2 regions of the Serratia sp. YWN4 genome follow, and region 1 is predicted to be linked to the other one. Evidence: predicted binding sites of a transcription regulator. Region 1 holds the regulator's gene; the other holds the start of a gene.

The links. The regulator PurR, encoded in region 1, represses purine synthesis genes. The targets are predictions, from matches to a motif close to CANGCAAACGTTTGCNTG.
Region 2: a site for PurR is predicted at 6,996-7,013, ahead of rbsD (D-ribose pyranase). Genes of this name have one in related genera too.

The regions. Positions count from the first base shown of each region.
Region 1 covers NZ_CM147696.1:2,594,392-2,605,661, forward strand. Annotated here, with positions in the region: gene pykF (pyruvate kinase PykF) at 1-610, opposite strand, end outside; gene ACX9GT_RS12370 (cupin domain-containing protein) at 1,065-1,370, opposite strand; tRNA gene ACX9GT_RS12375 (tRNA-Val) at 1,485-1,561, opposite strand; tRNA gene ACX9GT_RS12380 (tRNA-Val) at 1,582-1,658, opposite strand; gene ACX9GT_RS12385 (MATE family efflux transporter) at 1,850-3,226, opposite strand; gene ACX9GT_RS12390 (riboflavin synthase subunit alpha) at 3,468-4,121, shown strand; gene cfa (cyclopropane fatty acyl phospholipid synthase) at 4,179-5,330, opposite strand; gene punC (purine nucleoside transporter PunC) at 5,672-6,889, opposite strand; gene punR (DNA-binding transcriptional activator PunR) at 7,003-7,929, shown strand; gene purR (HTH-type transcriptional repressor PurR) at 7,910-8,935, opposite strand; gene cydH (cytochrome bd-I oxidase subunit CydH) at 9,258-9,347, shown strand; gene ACX9GT_RS12420 (IS1182 family transposase) at 9,434-10,906, opposite strand; one part of gene ACX9GT_RS12425 (IS5 family transposase) at 11,001-11,270, shown strand, end outside.
Region 2 covers NZ_CM147696.1:6,132-17,401, reverse strand. Annotated here, with positions in the region: gene ACX9GT_RS00075 (FadR/GntR family transcriptional regulator) at 420-1,109, shown strand; gene rbsR (ribose operon transcriptional repressor RbsR) at 1,129-2,130, opposite strand; gene rbsK (ribokinase) at 2,136-3,062, opposite strand; gene rbsB (ribose ABC transporter substrate-binding protein RbsB) at 3,123-4,010, opposite strand; gene rbsC (ribose ABC transporter permease) at 4,081-5,043, opposite strand; gene rbsA (ribose ABC transporter ATP-binding protein RbsA) at 5,050-6,555, opposite strand; gene rbsD (D-ribose pyranase) at 6,563-6,982, opposite strand; gene kup (low affinity potassium transporter Kup) at 7,150-9,018, opposite strand; gene ravA (ATPase RavA) at 9,393-10,901, shown strand; gene viaA (ATPase RavA stimulator ViaA) at 10,904-11,270, shown strand, end outside.

The sequences.
Region 1 (11,270 bases):
GGATTTCCAGCACGTCGGAGCGTTTACGGATGAACGAAGCGGCAACGAAGTCTACGCCTTGCTCGCAACCAAAGATCAGGTCGAGTTTGTCTTTTTCTGCCAGTGCTGGCAGTTGGATAGAAACGCCTGGCAGGTTAACGCCTTTGTTTTCGCCCAGATCGCCGTTGTTCAGCACTTTACAGACCACTTCTTTATCAGTAACGGCGGTGACTTCCATCCCGATCAGGCCATCATCCACCAGCACGGTATTACCCACTTTCAGATCGGCAGTAAAACCCGGGTAGGTGACTGCGACGCGTTCTTTATTGCCGATGACGCTTTGATCGGTGGTAAAGGTGAAAGTCTGGCCAGCCACCAGAGCGGCGTCAGTGCCGCCTGCCAATTTCATGGTGCGGATTTCCGGGCCTTTGGTATCCAGCAGGATACCGGCGGTTTTACCGGTTTTCGCCAATACGGCGCGCAGGTTCTTGATGCGGTTGCCATGTTCTTCGTAATCGCCGTGAGAGAAGTTAAGGCGCATTACGTTCATACCTGCGCTCAGCAGGCTGGTCAGCATTTCTTCCGATTCGGTTTTTGGGCCGATGGTACAAACAATTTTGGTCTTTTTCATGACGATTTTTTCTACAAGTTGTGATGGATGATAAAACGAACGATACCGACGGCCAGGCCATCGGTAAGGGATTTGAAGCGTGCCTGGTAGTGCAAAACATAGTTAAGAATAGGTGACCACAGTAGAAATGATGTGGAAAAATTCAGCCGCTGCTGAGGCGCGGGTATGCTGCGCATAATGATGGGATGAGAAATTGTCGTTATTGCGTTTTCGCAGATCAAGGGCTGAAACCATTCAACTGAAAGACGTTGCGCATTATAAGGGCACTGTGGAGGGAAACAAAACAAAAAACCGATGCATAGAGTAGGTTTAGTCAAAACAGGGGCAAATGTGGCGCAAATGCAAATCAGCAGTAGCGGTTTGTTGCGCAAATAACCTGACTGTAAACAATTTGGACGAACGCCAGAAGGGAAACTGATGGGTAAATCACGGTGTTATCTGTGGTCCGCGTCATTTAAGCCTGCTGTGGAATTTCCAGCAGGCTACCCGCAACAAGGCAAAAGCAGCCAAATAAGGTTGCAGCAGGGATCAGCAGCGTTTCCCCAGCAAAAACAGTATGAATGTCATTACCAACGGTAAATTCAAATTCGCCAGAAAGGATTTGGATCTGCTGTGGGTACGGCCGCTTTTGCAATTGGCCAAACGCACCGGCAGTAAATTTCACTTCCGTTGCTGGCGTTTGATCACTCATTCGCCCTGTACGGCGGGCGAGGCCATTGTCGAGACACTCGAATGGCGTCTCAGCTTTAAATATCAACATAAGAAAAACGACCTTTAACACGCTATTGCGCTGATGATACCCGATGAAGTATCGCTGTAATACGGTTGCTGATAATGAAATTTGGCTAGAGAAGGGAGGGAACCTGAAAAGAATTGGTGCGTCCGAATGGACTCGAACCATCGACCCCCACCATGTCAAGGTGGTGCTCTAACCAACTGAGCTACGGACGCACTGAGTTGCTACAGGAATTTGGTGCGTCCGAATGGACTCGAACCATCGACCCCCACCATGTCAAGGTGGTGCTCTAACCAACTGAGCTACGGACGCATCTTTTCCTGTCTGTCATGGCTGACAGCGGGGACGAATATTAACGAGCTACCTGCTTGCTGGCAAGGGGAAAAGCACAATTTTATTCGGTATTTCACGCGATTGCTGAGCTTATGCGCAGCGCGGCGGTTTTTTCTGCAAAGATTGATGGGGAACTCGCCGGTCTGCTCATCACAGACCGGCGAGTAGCCTTAACGGGTGGAGCGTTGCAGGATCAAGGCGGCAGGTTGCCGCTGTAGCCAGCGCATGCGCCATGCCATCATGATGGCGGCAAAGGTCAGGCCGATGATAAAGCCAATCCAGAAACCGCTTGGCCCCATGGCCGGAACCACATAGTCCGTCAGCGCCAGCAGATAACCACTGGGCAGCCCGAGGATCCAATAGGCGACAAAGGTGATGTAGAAAATCGAGCGGGTATCTTTGTAGCCACGCAGAATACCGCTGCCGATCACCTGTACCGAGTCGGAAATCTGGTAAATGGCCGCCAGCAGCATCAGGTGTGACGCCATGGCCACCACCGCCGGGCTGTCGTTGTACAGTAGAGCAATATGCTCACGGAAAACCGTGGTGAACAGCGCGGTACAGCACGCCATGGCAATACCAACGCCAATCGCTGAGTAAGCCGCAACCCGAGCGCCTTCCACCGACCCTTCACCTAAACGGTGCCCAACGCGAATGGTCGCGCCGACGCCGAGCGACAGCGGCAGTACAAACATCAGTGCGCTGAAGTTCAGGGCAATCTGGTGCCCGGCAACAGAAACGATACCCAGTGGTGACACCAGCAGCGCCACGACCGCAAACAGCGTCACTTCAAAAAACAGGGCCAGAGCGACCGGCATGCCAAGACCGATCAGGCGCTTCAGGGATGACCAATCAGGGCCGCGACGCTGGCCTGCTGCCAGCTTGATATCACGCTGTGACGGTGCGCGCTTGGCATACCAGCGCATCATCAGGAACATGATCCAATACACGCTACCGGTGGCGACGCCGCAACCGACCCCGCCCAGTTCAGGCATGCCGAATTTGCCGTAAATGAAAATGTAGTTAATGGGAATATTGACCAGCAGGCCGATAAAGCCGATCACCATGCCGGGCTTGGTTTTTGACAAGCCTTCGCATTGATTACGCACTACCTGGAAGAACAGATAACCGGGAGCTCCCCACATAATGGCGTGCAGATAACCGATCGCTTTGTCTGCCAACTGCGGATCGATGCCGTGCATCATGTCGATGACCAATTTACTGTTGTAGATGGCGACGATAATCAACACCGAAACCCCTGACGCCAGCCAGAAGCCTTGGCGCACCTGATGGGCGATGCGATCGCGGCGGCCTGCGCCGTTCAGTTGGGCAATCACCGGGGTCAGGGCCAACAGCAGGCCGTGACCAAACAGAATGGCCGGTAACCAGATAGAGGTGCCAACGGCCACGGCGGCCATATCCGTGGCGCTGTAAGCACCAGCCATAATGGTATCGACCACGCCCATGGCCGTTTGCGATATTTGCGCGATGATTACCGGGATCGCCAGGGCCAATAAACTACGCGCTTCAATGAAGTACTTCTGCACGCATACACCTTTTTATTATTTATGATGAAAAGAGAGGGTTACCATCAGCGGGCAACAATTAAAAAATAGCGGAATTTTGTCGAAAAGATTGTACCTGCTCGGCGTACTTAAGCAAATCTTGTGACAAAATAGTTATTAAATGCGCAAGTGCAGTTTTTTTGCCGCCGTGAATTTGGTTTTCTGCTTTAACTGGGGCAAACTGCGGGTAGCGCTTTGAACACATTCAGAAAAAGAGGCCAACATGTTTACCGGTATTGTACAAGGCACCGCCCGGTTGGTTGCCGTTGATGAAAAACCCAATTTTCGTACTCATATTGTTGAAATGCCCAGTGAACTGCTGCCGGGGTTGGCGCTGGGTGCCTCGGTCGCCCATAACGGTTGCTGCCTGACGGTAACCGCGATTAAAGGCAACCAGGTCAGTTTTGATCTGATCAAAGAAACCCTGCGTTTGACCAATCTTGGTGAATTGAAACAGGGAGATGTGGTCAACATTGAAAGAGCGGCCAAATTTAATGATGAAATTGGCGGGCACCTGATGTCCGGCCATATTATTTGCACCGCTGAAATTGCCAAGATCTATACCTCAGAAAATAACCGCCAGATCTGGCTGCGCATGCCGAGTGCCGATCTGATGAAATATGTGCTGCATAAAGGTTTCATTGGCATCGACGGTATTAGCCTCACTATTGGTGAAGTGATCAATAACCGCTTCTGTGTGCATCTGATCCCGGAAACGCTTGAACGCACCACGTTGGGCAAACGGCGTTTGGGGGATAAAGTGAATATCGAAATTGACCCGCAGACTCAGGCGGTAGTCGATACCGTTGAGCGCGTGCTGGCCAGCCGCGAAGCAGCGATCGAAGCGGCAAATGCGCTAGTAGTGCCAAAAGTTTGAATGATTGCTCGTGCTAAAAACACCCCCGGTACTGCTGGGGGTGCCAGTGTGTTGTTCTTAGCGCGGAACGCGTAACCCGCCTTCGACGCCTTTCGGGCTGAATACCACTTGCCACAGTTGAATGTCGCGGGCGCGAAATGCCCCAGCGCAGGCGTTCAGATAATAGCTGAACATACGTTCAAAGCGTTCGGAATAGTTCAAAGCCAGCTGTGGCCACGCCTGTTGAAAACGTTCATACCAGGCCATCAAGGTGCGATCGTAATCTGCGCCGATATTATGCCAATCCTCCATCACGAAGCGGCCCTCACTGGCTTTGGCGATATGTTTGAGTGAAGGCAGGCAACCATTTGGAAAGATATATTTATTGATCCACGGATCGACACTCATATCTGTCTGATTTGAGCCGATGGTATGCAGCAGGAAAATCCCGTCAGGTTTTAAATTACGTGCGACCACCTTGAAATAGGTCCGGTAATTTTTCGGGCCGACGTGTTCGAACATCCCGACAGAAACAATGCGGTCAAACTGCTGGTGAAGATCGCGGTAATCCTTCAGCAAAATCTCTACATCCAGGCCAGCGCAGCGATCTTGAGCCAGCTTCTGTTGTTCCGCTGAAATAGTCACGCCAACCACCGAAACGCCGTAGTGCTTAGCTGCATAGGCCGAAAGCCCACCCCAACCACAGCCGATATCCAACAAGCGCATGCCGGGTTGCAGATGCAGCTTTTCGCAGATCATACGCAGTTTGGCTTCTTGCGCTTCTTCCAGCGTGGTGGCTTCTTTCCAGTAGCCGCAGGAATATTGCATATAAGGATCAAGCATCAGGGTAAACAGGTCGTTGACTAGATCGTAATGTTCTTTGCCGACGATCCAGGCACGTTTCTTGGATTGCAGATTGCCCAGACGGGCAGCGGCAATGCGCAGGGTATCTTTCAGTTTGCGGGGGAGTTTTTTCTCAAGACCGGCAGCGACAACGCGCTGAAAAAAAATGTCCAGCCGTTCACACTCCCACCAACCATCCATATAGCTTTCGCCCAATCCCAAAGAGCCTTCCTGCAGAACGCGTTTAAAGAAGTTGGGATTTTTAATCTGAATATCGAAAGGACGTGAACCGTTGATCTCAATACCGGCCATGCCGAGCATTTCATGCGCGATACGATACCATTGGTTATCCTGAATGCTCAGATCTTCTATACACGATGAACTCATAGTTTCTCCATCACCTTCTTCTGACTTATGACCCATAAGAAAATAGCGTAGACAATTTCTAATAAGGCATACGTTTAGCTACGGTAAAATTTCGCCGTGGTGTCTGATACCGACTATGAACAGAGGAAATTTAAGAGACTCCCAGCGCAATTAAAGGCACGGGAAAATGATTCCTTAAATAAAGTGTGACGCCATCCGCGGACACAAGAGTTACTGCGATAAAAGTTCTATATAGGTGTTATTTTAAAAGGTTATTTCGAGTATAGGCTTGCCGAGACGCAGACTCAACAGTAAATCGCGCTCGGCTAGAATTTTCATTAAGTGACTATTTCTCAAGGCAATTATGATGCGGAGTCAGCATGTTTCTGGCAGATGACTTGCCCATCAACCTCTTCTTTCCCACGCTGAATCATGTACCCCAAGGCAGCCAAAACCACCGTGGCGACCATCACGGTAACCGTGGCTAACAGCGGTTGGGTGATAAATGCCGAAACCAACATACTGGCGATAAAACAGAGCCCCAATTGCAACGTATTCTGCAAGGCTGCGGCTTTACCACTGTTATCAGGGAACGGCATCAGCGCATTGGCCACCAGAATCGGGTAGCTGGCACCGTTAACCAAAGCCATAAAGCAGAATGGGATCAGCAGACGAGTTAATGTCGGTTGACTCAAGGTGGCGACCAGATATAGCGCCACCATGCTGACTCCATAAGCTACCAGCAGCCACGGCAGCAAGGTTTTGCCAGAAATGCGGTTTAACGCAGTACGACAACCGTAGCCGCCGAATAAAAAGGCCAACGTCTGTGGAACATAACTCAGGCCAATGTCATTCGGGCTGTATCCCATATTGCCGAGAATAAACGGCGAACCGGTCAGCCAGGCAAAGAAGCTGGCAGAGCAGGCAGCAAAGATCATCACGTTGCCGCTGAAAACCCGAGACTTCAGGATTTGCAGGAAACTGAGGCCGGGCTTTTTATCGGCAGAAGGTACGATTCTGGCCGTCTCTTTCAGCAGCAGGGTTGGGACGAACAACAAGGCAGCGATACCCAGCAGCACCGCAAAGATCGCTCGCCAACCCAGGTGATTCAGCAGCCAGGCACCGATCAGCGGGGCCAATGCTGGGGAAAGTGCAACCAATGGCATGATAGTGGCGAAAATACGGTTAACTTTGCCATCGCGATAGCGATCCACCACGATGGCCTGCCAGGTTACGGCGGCAGAGCAGACTCCAATTGCCTGGATGAAACGCAATGACCACAATTGAACGGCATTTTGCACCCATAGCATCCCCAGGCAGCCGAAAGCAAACAACGCCAGGCCAAACAACAGAACTGGCTTGCGGCCCAGCTTATCGGAAAGCGGCCCCCACACCAGTTGGGCAAAGGCGAAACCAGCCAGAAAGATACTCAGGCTGGCGCTGATGGCACTGGCGGAGATTTGCAAATCCTGTTGCATGGCACCAAAGGCGGGCAGATACATATCGGTGGCCAGATAACCCAGCATACTCAGGCCAGCGAGATAAAACATAAATCCAAAATTTTGCATGGTATTTCTCATTAATATTTCTTATTGCAGGTTTTTTAGCGCCGGCCAGTGTATCCGGCTGGATCTCTGCTTGTGAAACGGTAATATTTGCTAAGTGCTATTAAAAAAATTGAAGGCAAAAAGAGATGTGGTCTGAATATTCACTCGATGTGGTTGATGCGGTAGCGCGCACCGGCAGTTTCAGTGCGGCAGCACAGGAGTTGCACCGTGTGCCGTCTGCGGTGAGTTATACCGTGCGACAATTGGAGCAATGGTTGGCGGTGCCGCTGTTTGAACGCCGTCATCGTGATGTGGAATTGACGCCTGCCGGGGCGCTGTTTGTAAAAGAAGCGCGTACTGTTATCAAAAAAATGCTTGATACACGCCGTCAATGTCAGCAGGTGGCTAATGGCTGGCGCGGGCAGCTAAAAATCGCAGTGGATATTATTGTTAAGCCGCAGCGCAGCCGCCAACTGGTAGTGGATTTTTATCGCCACTTCCCCGATGTGGAACTGATGGTGCAACCGGAAGTGTTTAACGGCGTGTGGGACGCGCTGGTGGATGGCCGGGCTGAGATGGCTATCGGGGCCACGCGCGCGGTGCCGGTGGGCGGTGGTTTTGCCTTTCGCGATATGGGCTTTATGAACTGGCTATGTGTGGTTAGCGCGTCACATCCGTTGGCCAGCCTGAGCGGTTTGCTGCGCAACGATCAACTGCGGCCTTATCCCTCTCTGTTGTTGGAAGATACTTCGCGCAACTTGCCCAAGCGAGTGACTTGGTCATTGGATAATCAGCGGCGGCTTACCGTGCCCGATTGGGTTTCCGCCGTAGACTGCTTGCGCAGCGGGTTGTGTGTTGGCATGGTACCAGCGCATCGCGTGCTGCCGTTAGTGCAAAGCGGGGAACTGGTAGCCTTGCAATTGCAGGAGCCGTTTCCCGCCAGTGCCTGCTGCCTGACCTGGCAGCAGAACGCACAATCACCGGCGATGGCTTGGCTACTGGAGTATTTGGGGGACAGTGAAACGCTCAACCAGGAGTGGCTGAGCGAAGAGACTAGCGGCGATAATCGATGAACGGGCCATCGGCCACGGAACGGCGCTCGATCAGTTTTGGATGCACTTCAATCACTTGGGACTCTTCACGCTTGCTGATAATGCGATCCAGCAGCATGGTGAAAGCCATTTCCCCCAGGCGCTCTTTCGGCTGGTGGATGGTGGTTAGCGCCGGGGTGAAATAGCGCGCGTTACGCACGTTATCGTAACCGATCACCGAAATATCCTGCGGGACGCGCAGCCCCAGTTCGTCGGCGGCACAAATCGCCCCCATTGCCATAATATCGCCCCCGCAGAATACCGCAGTAGGACGGTGCTTCTGCGACAGGATCTGGTGCATGGCCTTGTAACCCGAATCGGGTTCAAAATCCCCTTGGACGATCCACTCTTCACGCACCTCAACATTGGCCTCTTGCAGCGCCTTCAGGAACCCCTGATGGCGGCCGCCGCCGGTGTTGCGTGACAGTTGCCCTGGAATAGCGCCGATATCACGGTGGCCACGCTCCAGCAGATAACGACCAGCCAGATAACCGCCCTCAAAGGCGTTATCGATAATGGTGTCGGTAAAATCACCGCGTGCAGCACCCCAATCCATCACCACCATTGGGATATTGCGATAATCCTCCAGCATGCCCAGTAACTGATCTGGGTATTCCGAGCACATCACCAGCAGGCCATCAACACGCTTTTGCGCCAGCATCGCCAGATAGGCCTGCTGCTTGTCGAGATTATTGTGTGAGTTACAGAGGATCAGGGTATAGCCTTTGCTGTAGCAACTGTTCTCTACCGCTTCGATTACTTCAGCAAAGTAGGGCGCTTCACTCGAGGTCGCGAGCAAGCCGATCGATTTGGTGTGGTTAACCTTGAGGCTGCGTGCGACGGCGCTCGGGGAGTAGTGCAGATCTTTGATCGCAGCCCGAACGGCCTCTTTTGTTTCTTCGGCGACGAAACGCGTTTTATTGATGACGTGCGAAACGGTGGTAGTGGAAACGCCAGCGCGTTTGGCTACATCTTTAATCGTTGCCATCTAAAGAATGACTCCTGAACCCACAGGTTATGGTATGTGAGTATGATGTTAATCGTTTGCCTGCGTAGATCTCTCTCCAGATAAGCGGAAGCTGAGTTTTTAGTGCTGAGTTCGTAAGCCGCTTAAACAGGAGGGGCATTTTGCCGGTACGCAGTTGTGAACTGCGGATTCTGTCCCATATCGACGCAAAGTGGAAGATCTATTCGGCATTATAACGAGGGAAATGATAACAAGATTTTAGTCACGAACTGTGTGAAAATGATTTGACGCATTAATCATGTGGATTTTATGCTTAGTGAAGCCAATCTGATAGGGAGTCGTTATGGATACCGATTTGAAGATGTCATTGATTACCACCGTTTGTGCTTTGGCAATGATTATTGTTTTCGGTTTTATCGCCGCATTGAACTGATTCATACCAAGAAATAATAAAGGCGCAGCATGCTGCGCCTTCAGACTGCTGACTAACCCCACTTCTTCAGGTGGGGTTCTTCTTTTTTAGCGACCGCAGGTCGCGATCGCGATATTTTTCCATAACCCCGTCATTGGCGACTTCTGTTCGCCCAAGGCACCTTTCTGGCCTTCCCAAGACGCTTTCCACCACCGGTAAAGACAATAAAGAAGCGCCAGCAGCGCCATCTTTTTCATATTCTGCGCTGTGGCCGCCAGCAGGCACTGCATCTGCACTTTTGACAGTCCACGGAACCGCGCATACCGATGGCCATGGTGCTGTTTCGCATCCGCGAAGCTTCTCTCCACCGTCTCTTTGCGCCGCGCGTAGATTTTCTTGCCCCATTTCGTCAGCCGTAACCTGTTGGCTTCCTCTTTCGCCTCTTCCCACACATGCCGCGTTATCGTTTTCTGTGCCTTGCTGTTCTGCGTACATTGCTGCCTCTGCTCACAGCGCTGGCACACTGCCGGGTCTGAACGGTAATGCTGATAACCGTTACGGTCTGTCGTGCTATATATCAGCAATTCGCCTGCCGGGCACACATACACTTCCCGTGCCTCATCATACCTGAAGTGCTTTTTCTGGAACTCATTCTGACCTTTGTGCGGCCGCCGATAGCCGGGAACCAGCGCGATACCCATTTCCTGTGTCAGATGGCACACCGCGGCGGTGAAGTAACCCGCGTCCACACCCACCGCCACCGGCTCCAGACCGAAGCGCTCTACCTGCCGCTCAAGTCGCCCGATAAAGGGCTGGCTATCATGGACATTGCCCGGTGTCACATGCGTATCCAGGATGATGCCGTGCTTCCCGTCCACCGTGCGGTGGTCCAGATAGAAGAAGCCCTTCGGTTTGTTATCCCGGTGCATAAAGCCGCTTTCCGGGTCGGTGGTGCTGACTTTGGTGTTCTTAACGGCGACGCTTTCTGGCGTCTTTTTTACGGCGGGCAGCGGCTTTTTTTCGTGCTTCCTCCTGTCGGCCTCCACGGCAGCATCAAGCTGCTCCAGATATTCACTGACGCCCACCGGACGTTCTTCATTCACTGCCTTGCGAGGGTTGGCGTCAGCTTTCAGGTGGGTACTGTCGGTGTAAAGAACACGCCCGTTGGCCATGCCGCGGCTGAGAGCCTGTTCCACGATGTGGTCAAAAATCTGCTGGAAGACGTCGCTGTGGTTGAAGCGGCGGAGGCGGTTCTGGCTCAGGGTCGAGGCGTCAGGGACTTTTTCGGTGAGGGCCATACGCAGGAACCAGCGATAAGCGACATTGACCTGTATTTCCTTGACCAGACGGCGCTCACTGGGGATACCGAAGAGATAACCCAGCAGCATCATTTTAATCAGGCGAACGGGGTCAATAGCGGGTCTGCCGTTATCAGGACAATAGAGATGAGCAACGGCGTCGCGGATAAATTCAAAATCGATGGCGGCATCGATTTGGCGAACCAGATGGTCTTCGGGGACCAACTCATCCAGGGTGATGGTTTCAAACTGATATTGCTGGGGAGAGGGTGTTTTGAGCATGGCAGTCAGTCCATTTTTTGCACTGACCTTATTAGGCTGTGTCCCTCAATTAAAAATGGTATACTGATCACCTAATTTTCAAACAGTTATCGCTATGGCTCGCTACGATCTTCCTGATGCTGCATGGGCACTCATCCTGCCATTATTACCTCCAGAACGCTCTCAGCGCCCTGGGCATCCCTATAGTGAACACCGTAAAGTCATCAATGGCATGTTTTGGGTGCTGTGCTCTGGGGCTCCCTGGCGTGATTTACCCGAACGCTATGGGTCATGGAAAACCGTCTACAACCGTTTCAACCGGTGGGCAAAAAAAGGCATCATTAACTCTATATTCAATAAGTTACTGTCCATTCTTGATGAGCAT
Region 2 (11,270 bases), 2.6 Mb from region 1:
TGCCGAAGCAGCTGGATATCGTCTTGTGAGTGCCCACACAGATTGTCTGATAAATTGTTAAAGAGCGTGGTTACCGGCATGTTTCTCGGTAACGCGGGAGGCAGATAATACGCTTTCCCGCTGAAGAGTCAACCTTTTTTCTCTGCCGAGATGCGGTGTTTTCACCGGGTTGCTTCTTCCTGGCTGGGCGACATTCTTTGCTATAAAGAGTTCGTTGTTCCCGGTCAGTGGAGGCGCATTATAGGGAGTTCTCAGAGCGCCGCAACCCCTAAATTCAAAAAACGTTTCAAGCGCGGATATTTTCGACAAAACGCTGCGCAAGGCAGCGTTTTTGCCGCTTTTCCCCGAAAACAGCCGTAAAAGCTGGCGCACCCTAGAGTAAAATGAAGGGTAACGATGCAAGCCAAGGATCCGCAGCCATGCAATTTAATGCTCAACAACAGGCCGCACAGCGAAATCTTTCTTATCTGCTGGCAGAAAAGCTCGGCCAACAAATTCTGGCGGGCGAATATGAAGCGGGCAGTATTCTACCGGGTGAGATGGAGCTGGGGGAGCAATTTGGTGTCAGCCGTACTGCGGTACGGGAAGCGGTAAAAATACTGGCTGCCAAAGGTATGTTATTGCCACGCCCACGTATCGGCACGCGAGTGATGCCACAAAGCCAATGGAACTTTCTCGATCAGGATTTACTGGCCTGGTGGATGACCAAGGAGAACTTCGATCAGGTCATGCAGCACTTCCTGATCCTGCGCACCACGCTCGAACCTCAAGCCTGTTCCTTGGCAGCCACCAAAGCCACTGCGCAACAGAAAGCACAGTTAACTCATCTGATGCAGGAGATGCGCGAGCTACACACTGATTTTGACCGCGAACGCTGGATTGAGGTCGATAGCCAATATCACCAGTTGATATACGAAGCCAGCGCTAACCCGTTTCTGACCTCATTCGCCAAGTTGTTCAGTTCGGTCTATCAAAACTACTTCCGGGCGATCACCGGGAACGAAGTGATTAAGCTGCAAAGCCATCAGGCGATTGTCGATGCCATCGTGTCGGGCGACAGCGCGGCAGCACTATTTGCATGCCAGGCTTTGCTACAAGATAACGGGTAGCTTATATATAGAAGAAAATTTAACGGCGACCCACGGAGGCGCGATCCACCAGCTCGGGCGTCAGCACCATCACTTGCGCCTCACGTTCGGGGTGTTGCAGACGATGGATCAACGCATCAATGGCCAACTCCCCGAGTGAATCTTTCGGCTGATGAATGGTACTAAGCGGTGGCGTTAAGTATTTAGCCAACTCGATATCGTCATACCCTATAACGGCCATATCCTGCGGCACCACCATCCCCACCTGATACAGTGCCTGGTAAACCCCTACGGCTATCGCATCATTACCAGCAAACACCGCATGCGGCGGTTCAGCCAACACCAGCAGTTGCTGCATAGCTTGAACACCGCCCTCAAATTCAAAGTCGCAATGCACTTCATAATCAGGCGGGATATCGAGCCCGGCACGCTGCATCGCACGGCGATACCCTTCCAAACGATGGCGCGCGGTAGTTTTATCCTGCGGCCCGGCAATGCAGGCAATTTTGCGGTAACCACGGCCGATCAGATGATCGGTAGCCATTTCACCACCAAGCAACGAGTTATCCTGAATAATATCGTTAGCCCCTTCGAACGGTGCCCAATCCATCATCACAATGGGTAAAGAGGGATAACAACTCAGTGCGTCCGGTGACGGACGATGATTCTCGGTACACATTAATAGCAAACCATCGACTCGCTTTTGCAACAGCGTTTCCATGCTGCGGTTCATGCGCGCCGCATCTTCTTCGGTATTGCACAGGATCAGGCTATAGCCGCGTTCATAGCAGCTGCGCTCGACGCCACGCACCACTTCGGCATAAAACGGGTTATTACTGGAAGTGACCAGCATACCGATGGTGTGCGTGGTATTGAGTTTCAGGCTGCGGGCCAAGGCTGAAGGAGCATAATTAAGCTGTTCGACGGCCGCCATGACTTTGCCGCGCACGCTGTCGCTGACAAAGCGATTGTTATTGATTACGTGCGATACCGTCGAGGTGGAAACCCCTGCCAGACGGGCAACATCTTTCATGGTGGCCAAAAGGATTACTCCTGTTGCAACAGGAAGGCGTCAATCTCTGCACGCCAGGGTACGGAAGGCTGTGCGCCAGCGCGAGTGACGGCAATCGCCGCAGCCGCATGGGCGAAACGCACGGCATCATCCATAGATTTGCCTTCGAGCAACGCCGTGACCAGCGCGCCGTTAAACGTGTCGCCTGCCGCAATGGTATCGACCGCTTTCACCTTAAAGCCCGGCACCCGTTTACCGCTGCGGTTTTCGCTCAGCCAAACGCCCCGGCTACCGAGCGTGATAATCACGCATTCAATGCCTTTATCATGCAACGCATTGGCGGCGCGAGCTGCATCACTGTCGTTATTAACAGCAATCCCGGTCAACCGCTGAGCTTCGGTTTCATTCGGCGTGATGATATTGATCATCGCCAATAACTCATCCGGCAACTCGCGTGCCGGTGCCGGGTTGAGGATCACTTGTGTATGGTGCCGCTTTGCCAGTTTGGCGGCAGCGATCACCGTTTCGAGCGGGGATTCTAGCTGCATCAGTAACGCATCAGCATCGATCACTTTCTGCTGATAACGCTTGAGATAATCAGGCGTCAGCGCCGCATTGGCACCCGCGTCGATACCAATCACGTTCTCACCTTCCGCATTAACAAAAATCAGTGCGACACCGGTGGTGCAGTTGGCAATAGCTTCAATCGGTTGGGTATCAATGCGATCGGTTGCCAGCTGCTGGCGAATACGTTCACCCATATCGTCAGCACCGACACAGGCGATAAATGCAATCTCCGCGCCGCTACGCCCGGCAGCGACAGCCTGGTTAGCCCCTTTGCCACCGAAAGCGACGTTATACTGCTTCCCGATCACCGTTTCACCCGGGTGGGGAAACTGTTCGATATTAAGGATATGGTCGGCATTGATACTGCCCAGAACCACCAGCCTTCCTGTTTCCATCGCATTGATTCCTGAAAATTACGCGCCACCGTAACGCCCGTTCCGATGGCGCAGAGGAGCTTACTTGGTGACCAGCTTCAGATCGACCGGAATAGTGGCCGGCACTTTTTCGCCTTTTAACACCTTATCGGCGGTTTCAATGCCAATCACCCCGATTTGATCCGGGCGTTGTGCCACGGTTGCGGCCAGTTTGCCACCTTCAACCGCTTTCACCCCGTCATCGGTGCCGTCAAAACCCACCACGACCACATCGGTTTTACCGGCAGTTTGCAGCGCACGCAGTGCGCCCAGCGCCATTTCATCGTTCTGGGCAAATACCGCCTGCACGTCTGGATGCGCCGTCAGCAGGTTCTGCATCACGTTCAAACCCTTGGTGCGATCGAAATCCGCCGGTTGGCTAGCCAACAGTTTGAATTTGTTCTGCTCCAGAGACTGTTTGAAACCTTCGCCACGCTCACGTGCCGCAGAAGTCCCAGCGATGCCTTCCAACTGGATCACTTTCGCGTCAGCCCCGGCTTTCTTGGCAATAAAGTCACCAGCCATTTTACCGCCAACGCGGTTATCGGAAGCAATATGGCTGACCACTTCGCCTTTAGCGGCCGCGCGGTCCAGCGTGATCACCGGGATCTTAGCCTGGTTAGCCATCTTGATGGCGTTACCAACCGCATCGGAATCGGTTGGATTGATCAGCAGCAGTTTTGGCTGCTGCACCATCAGATCCTGCACATTGGCCAGCTCTTTTGCCGGGTTGTTCTGCGAATCCAACACCACCAGGTTGTAACCCAGTTTGTTGGCTTCCTGCTGCGCACCCTCTTTCATTGACACAAAGAACGGGTTGTTCAGCGTTGAAACCACCAGCGCGATAGTATCTTTAGCCAACGCGTTGGCACTCAACGTGGCCGACAGAGCGATAGCCGAAGCGAAAACAGCCAGTTTTTTCATTTTCATGTTCGTGATTCCTGTAAGAGAAGAAGTGTCCGTGAATACTGCGGCCCGACAAGCCCGCCTCTAAAGAGACTTACTGCTTTTTGTTATCTACCAGAACCGCCAGCAAAATAACGGCTGCTTTCACGATCATTTGGTAGTAGGAAGAAACACCCAACAAATTCAAACCGTTGTTCAGGAAGCCGAGGATCAGCGCACCAATCAGTGTGCCGACAATGCGCCCCTTGCCTCCTGCCAGGCTGGTGCCCCCCAGCACTACCGCGGCGATGGCATCCAGCTCATAGCCCGTACCGGCGGTTGGCTGTGCCGATGACAGGCGTGCGACTTCGATAACTCCGGCCAGTGCAGCCAACAGGCCACACAGCGAGTAAACGATGATTTTCACTTTATCGACGCTGATACCGGACAAGCGGGTCGCGGCCTCGTTCCCCCCTAGCGCGTAGATATAACGGCCCAAGCGGGTATGATGCAGCATGTACCAGGCGGCAATAAACACGATTGCCATAATCCAGATCGGTGTTGGCACCCCCAATGGACGGCCGATACCGAACCAGCCGAAAGCATCGGCCACATCGGTAAAACCGGTGTTGATCGGGCTGCCGTTGGTATACACCATGGTGACACCGCGCAGCAGCAGCATCATCACTAACGTGGCGATAAATGCCTGGACCTTGCCTTTTGCCACAATAATCCCGGTGCAGGCTCCCACGGCGGCCCCCAGCGCCAAGGCTGCCGCTACGGCGACGACCGCATTGATTTCAAAGCCGACGATTGATGCTGCGACCGCACCGGTTAGCGCCAGCAATGAACCAACCGACAAATCGATACCGGAAGTCAGGATCACCAACGTCATACCCACCGCCATAATGGCGTTCACCGACGTTTGCTGCAGGATATTGAACAGGTTGTTGACGGTGAAGAAGTTCGGGCTCATCGAAGACACCACGGCAATCAGCACCAGCAGCGCAATCAGCGATTTCTGCTCTAACAGCCACTCTTTACTGAACCAGCGCTTTGCGACACTCTGGGAACTCATATCTGATTACTCCTGCTTTACGCCGTATTGCTTGCCGACGGCCGCTGCCATCAACACTTCTTGAGTGGCCTGTTCAATTGGGAATTCACCGCTGAGATGGCCTTCGTGCATCACCAGAATACGGTCACTCATGCCCAGCACTTCTGGCATTTCTGAAGACACCAGAATGATGCTCAGCCCTTCCTGCTTGAACTGGTTAATTAGCTGATAGATCTCTTTTTTGGCTCCGACGTCGACGCCGCGCGTGGGTTCGTCGAGGATCAGCACCTTCGGCCGGGTCATTAGCCCGCGGGCGATCGCCACTTTCTGCTGGTTACCACCAGAAAGCAGGCCAATAGGCTGTTCCATTGAGGGGGTTTTAACGTTGAACAGGCGGATAAAATCGCTCACCGCCTGCTGCTCATCCGCGTGTTTCAGGCTGCCACCGGCGCGGCTGAAATAGCGCAGGGCAGTCAGCGACATGTTTTCCTTCACCGACATCCCCAGCACCAAACCATCGCGCTTACGATCTTCGGAAATATAGACGATGCCATTCGCCAGCCCATCCTGCGGTGAATGAGTGACAACTTCATGACCATCAAGGTTGACGATGCCGCTTTTACGCGGTGCCGCACCGTACAGAATCTTCATCAATTCGGTACGCCCGGCCCCCATCAGGCCAGCTACACCCAAAATTTCACCGCGATACAGGGTAAAACTGACGTCGTGAACGCCTGGGCCTGAAACATGGCTGACCTGTAGGCGCTTTTCACCACGCGGCAGATTCAGGCGCGGATACTGTTCTTCCAGCTTGCGGCCCACCATCATTTCGATCAGCGAGTCTTCTTGCAGCTCGGCCACCGGGCGTTCGGCAATAAACTGGCCATCACGAAACACGGTGACATCATCGCAAATTTCAAAGATCTCTTTCAGGCGATGGGAGATATAGACAATGCCGCGGCCTTCGGCTTTCAGCTCATTGATGACGTGGAATAAAGAGGCGGTTTCAGTATCGGTTAGCGCATCGGTCGGTTCATCCATAATGATGACCTTCGATTCGAAACTCAGCACCTTGGCAATTTCCACCATCTGCTGATCGCCAATCGACAATTCTCCTACCAGCCGGTGGCTGCTGTAGCGCAAATTCAGGCGCGCCAGCAATTTGTCTGCTTCGGCGTACATGCGTTTCCAGTCGATGCGGCCGAAACGGTTAACGAACTCACGGCCAAGAAAAATGTTTTCGGCAATGGTCAGTTGTGGGATCAGGTTCAGTTCCTGATGAATAATACCGATACCCGCTTCCTGTGAATCTTTCGGGCCGTTAAACACCACCTCTTTACCCAGAAAATGCTGGCTGCCCGCATCTTTGCTATAGATGCCGGTCAGCACTTTCATCATGGTAGATTTCCCGGCGCCGTTTTCCCCCACCAGCGCCATCACCCTGCCAGGGTAGACACTAAGGGCAGCGCCAGAAAGCGCCTTGACGCCGGGAAAGGCTTTATCGATCCCTTGCAGTTGCAGTAACGGTTGCATAATTGCCTCAGAAAGTGACGCCGGAGCAGAGAATGACGTTGGCATATGGCGAACATTCTCCACTGCGGATCACCGCTCGGCTGTGCTCGGTCTGTACTTTAAACTCGCTGTGGCTGATATAGCTCACGCTTATGGTGTTTCCCTGGTGTTGGCTAAGTTGTTGCAATTGAGCTAGCAACGCTTCATGGAGCAGCGGATTTTGTTTAACCATCTCTTCCGCCAGAATAGCGTTTTCTACCTGCATTTCCTGCGTGACCACCCCGACCACCTGTAAAAACGTCGGTACTCCCTGGGTCAGCGCCAGATCGATACGCTGCGTTCCTGCCGGGATTGGCAACCCCGCATCGCAAATGGTGATCTGATCGGTATGACCGAGGCGGGACACAACCGCAGAAACTTCAGAATTCAGTAGCACGCCTTTTTTCATGTTCTCACTCCAACAGCGAAACGTTTCGCTCATTAAGGAGTTTAAAAAAACAGCAGGGGAAGGCAATGACGAAGTTGCAAAAATGTGATCACCATTGAAACGTTTCGCTCGTGGTCGACAAACAGACAAAGAAAAGGGCTCAGTCAGTCAACTAAGCCCTTGAGAGGTTATATCTCGACCTGGGTTCCCAGTTCAATAACGCGATTTGGCGGGATCTCAAACTGGTCTGGAGCACGCAGCGCGTTGCGGCTCAGCGCGATAAACAGTTTGCCGCGCAGGAACAGATACCATGGCCGCTTGGTCAGAATCAGCGACTCGTGCGACATAAAGAATGAGGTTTCCATCATTCGGCACGGTAACCCCTCCAAACCACAGCGGTGGAACACTTCTTCCACATTCGGCGTTTCACGCCAGCCATAGCTGGCGACTACGCGCCAGAAAGTCGGTGACAGTTGTTCGATAGTCACCCGGCGTAGGTTATGCACATAGGGAGCATCTTCGGTACGCAGCGTCAATATCACCACGCGTTCATGCAACACTTTGTTGTGTTTAAGATTATGCAGCAGCGCAAATGGGATCACGTTGATGGCCCGAGACATAAACACCGCAGTGCCAAGCACGCGCACCGGCGGGGATTTTTCCAGTGAGGCAATCATCGCTTCAAGGGAGTTGCCGTGCTCGTGGATACGGCGCAACAGGCTGAAACGCTCGCTTTTCCAGGTGGTCATGATAATAAACATCACCAGCGCCAGCATCAGCGGTAGCCAACCGCCAGAGAACAGTTTCAACGCATTGGCTGCGAACATCGGCACATCAATAATCAGCAGGATCGCCAAGGTGCCTATCACCAGGAAGCGGTTCCAGTGCCAGTTTTTAAGCGCTACCGACGTAATCAGCACACTGGTTATTACCATGGTACCGGTCACCGCAATACCGTATGCCGCTGCCAGGTTGCTGGAGTGTTCAAAGCCCACGATCACCAGCACCACCGAGATATACAGCGTCCAGTTGACGACCGGGATATAGATCTGGCCAGACTCCATTTCTGAGGTGTGAATAATGCGCATCGGGGACAGATAGCCTAAACGTACCGCCTGCCGAGTCAGAGAGAATACGCCAGAAATCACCGCCTGCGAGGCAATCACCGTGGCCAGCGTCGCCAGGATCAACAATGGGATCAGAGCCCAGTCGGGCGCCAGCAGGAAGAAAGGGTTCTTGATCGCTTCAGGGTTTTTCAGCAGCAATGCCCCTTGGCCAAAGTAGTTAAGCACCAGAGAAGGCAAAACCACGCTAAACCAGGCCAGGCGGATCGGGAATTTGCCGAAGTGACCCATATCAGCATATAACGCCTCTACCCCGGTAATCGACAGCACCACCGCACCGAGCGCAAAGAACGAGACCTTCTTATATTCAATAAAGAAGTTCAGCGCCCACTTCGGATTCAACGCCTGCAACACTTCTGGATTATCGATAATGCTGCGCAAACCCAGCAAAGCCAACGCGATGAACCACAGCAGCATCACCGGTGCGAACAGCTTACCGACGCTGCCAGTGCCATGCTTTTGAATGACGAACAAGAGGGTCAGTACCAGAATAGACAGCGGCACGATATAGGGATCAAGCGACGGCGCGGCGATCTCCAACCCTTCAATGGCTGACATCACCGAGATTGCCGGGGTGATCACCACCTCACCATAGAAGAAACTGCCGCCAATTAGACCAATGATCACCAACCATGAGGTAGTGCGTGACGAGGTATTGCGCCCGGCCAGCGACATCAATGTCAGGATCCCGCCTTCACCGGCGTTATCAGCACGCATCACGTAGGTGAGATACTTCAGGGAAACGATAACAATCAGCATCCAGAAGATCAGAGAAAGAAAGCCAAAGACCACATCAGGACGGACATCAAAACCATAATGACCGGAGAAACACTCTCTCAAGGTATAGAGAGGGCTGGTGCCGATATCACCGTAAACCACCCCGATAGCCGCCAAGGTTACCGCCGATAAAGACTGTTTATGCTCTGTGCTCATAATTTGTTTCTTTTACTGGAACATCCGTCAGCCGTTACATCCGCACCAAGCTAAAGATACGGGCTCTTAATGATCCGTTACGCCCACGACCCCAATGGATTTCAAGTGTAGTTGAGCAACCAATAATGCCACGGCTTGAAACACAAAGGAGATAAAAGGCGCACAGTATGCACCATTTATCGTGGTTGCCTACCCTGATCTCTACCGCTAAAAATCAACAAAATGTGAACCAGATATCTTCTTGATAATAGAAAAATAATACTAATCAACAAGCTATGCTATTTAGAAAAAGGTGGTTTATCATCGAATTCTCCAGCAAGATTGATTATCAGCCGATTAAACCGGCCCTAACCCCCGGACAACGCGGACTATTTATGGCGTCATCATCACTTCTGGCAGAACGGATTTCCCGCCTCAGCAGTGCGTTGGAGAGCGGCCTTTATGAACGACAGGAAGCCATTCGGTTATGTTTGCTGGCTGCATTGTGTGGCGAAAGCGTATTCCTGCTTGGCCCACCGGGGATCGCCAAAAGCCTGATCGCTCGCCGGTTGAAGTTTGCTTTCCGCAGCGCCCGCTCATTCGAATATCTGATGACGCGTTTTTCCACCCCGGAAGAAGTGTTTGGTCCCTTGTCGATTCAGGCGCTAAAAGATGAAGGGCGCTACCAGCGCTTAACCTCCGGTTATTTACCCGAAGCGGAAATCGTGTTTCTTGATGAAATCTGGAAGGCTGGCCCGGCGATCCTCAATACGCTACTGACGGCGATCAACGAACGCCGCTTCCGCAATGGCAACAGCGAAGAAGCCATTCCACTGCGCCTGCTGGTCACCGCGTCCAACGAACTGCCGGAAGCCGACAACAGCCTTGAGGCTTTGTATGACCGGATGCTGATCCGCCTATGGCTCGATAAGGTGCAGGATAAGCAGAATTTCCGTTCCCTGCTGGTGAATCGCCAGAATGAAAGTGAAAACCCGGTGCCCGAAGCCTTGAGCATCAGCGATGAAGAGTTCCACCAGTGGCAGCCGCAGATCGATAAAGTCAAATTGCCGGAAAACTGCTTTGAGCTGATCTTCCTGCTGCGCCAGCGTTTGGATGCGTTGGAACAGGCTCCTTATGTTTCCGATCGCCGCTGGAAAAAATCCCTGCGCTTGCTGCAAGCCAGTGCGTTCTTTAGCGGCCGCGATACCATTGCGCCGCTGGATTTAATGCTGCTGAAAGACTGCCTGTGGCACGATCTCACCTCGCTGAAACTGTTGCAGCAACAAGTGGACCAACTGCTGGCTGAACAGGCCTACCAGCAACAGACGTTGTTAATCCAGCTACAGCAGACACATGCCCGTTGGATGCAGCACCAACAGCAACAAAGCGATCGCCAGGCTATCTACCTGGTAAAAAAAGGCGGTATGTTCAGCCGCAAACCGCAATATGCGCTGGCAACGCCGCTCGGCGGCAGCACATTAACCTTGCTACTGCAAAAACCGCTGCAACTGCACGATATCCAGGTTAATCACCTCAGTATTGAAAGCAGCACGTTGGAAAACTGGCTGCAAAAGGGTGGTGATGTGCGTGCCAAGTTGAACGGTATTGGTTTTGCCCAGCAGATCGAACTGGAAGTGGACGACCAACTGCATTTAACGGTGCTGGATATCAGCCGCCAACCGGCGTTACTGGCGGCAGCGGGTAAACCGACCGGTGGCACACCGCAGGCGCTGCTGGACGAAATGGAAGCCCTAACCCAACGCCTGGCGGAACAGCGCCGGTTATTCAGCCTGCATCAGCCATGCCTGTTTATTTCAGCCAACGGCTTGGCAAAGATTGAAGCCAGCCTGCTACAGGTTGCCGAACAGATTAAGCAGCAATACCAACAAATGCGCGGTCAATAACGATGCTCAGCCTTGAAACGATTGATTTGCTGCTGTCGATCGCCGAAGGGGAACTGATCGAAGAGATGATCATTGGCATGTTGGCAGCCCCGCAGCTAATGATGTTTTTCAATAAATTCCCGGCGATACGCCGAGCGTTAAACCGCGATCTGCCACGCTGGAGATTACAGCTAAAAGAACGCATTCATCAGGCCATGGTGCCCCCCGCGCTGGCGCAGGAGTTTTACCGCTACCAACAGTGCCAGTTGGAAAATAACGCCCAATTTTTTCACCACCTTAACGATACGCTCGAGCTGTTGCGTCAGCTGATTTCGCCCTTTTATCAACAGGCGCAAAAGCTGGTCGACGCAGCCGATCTGCACAACCACC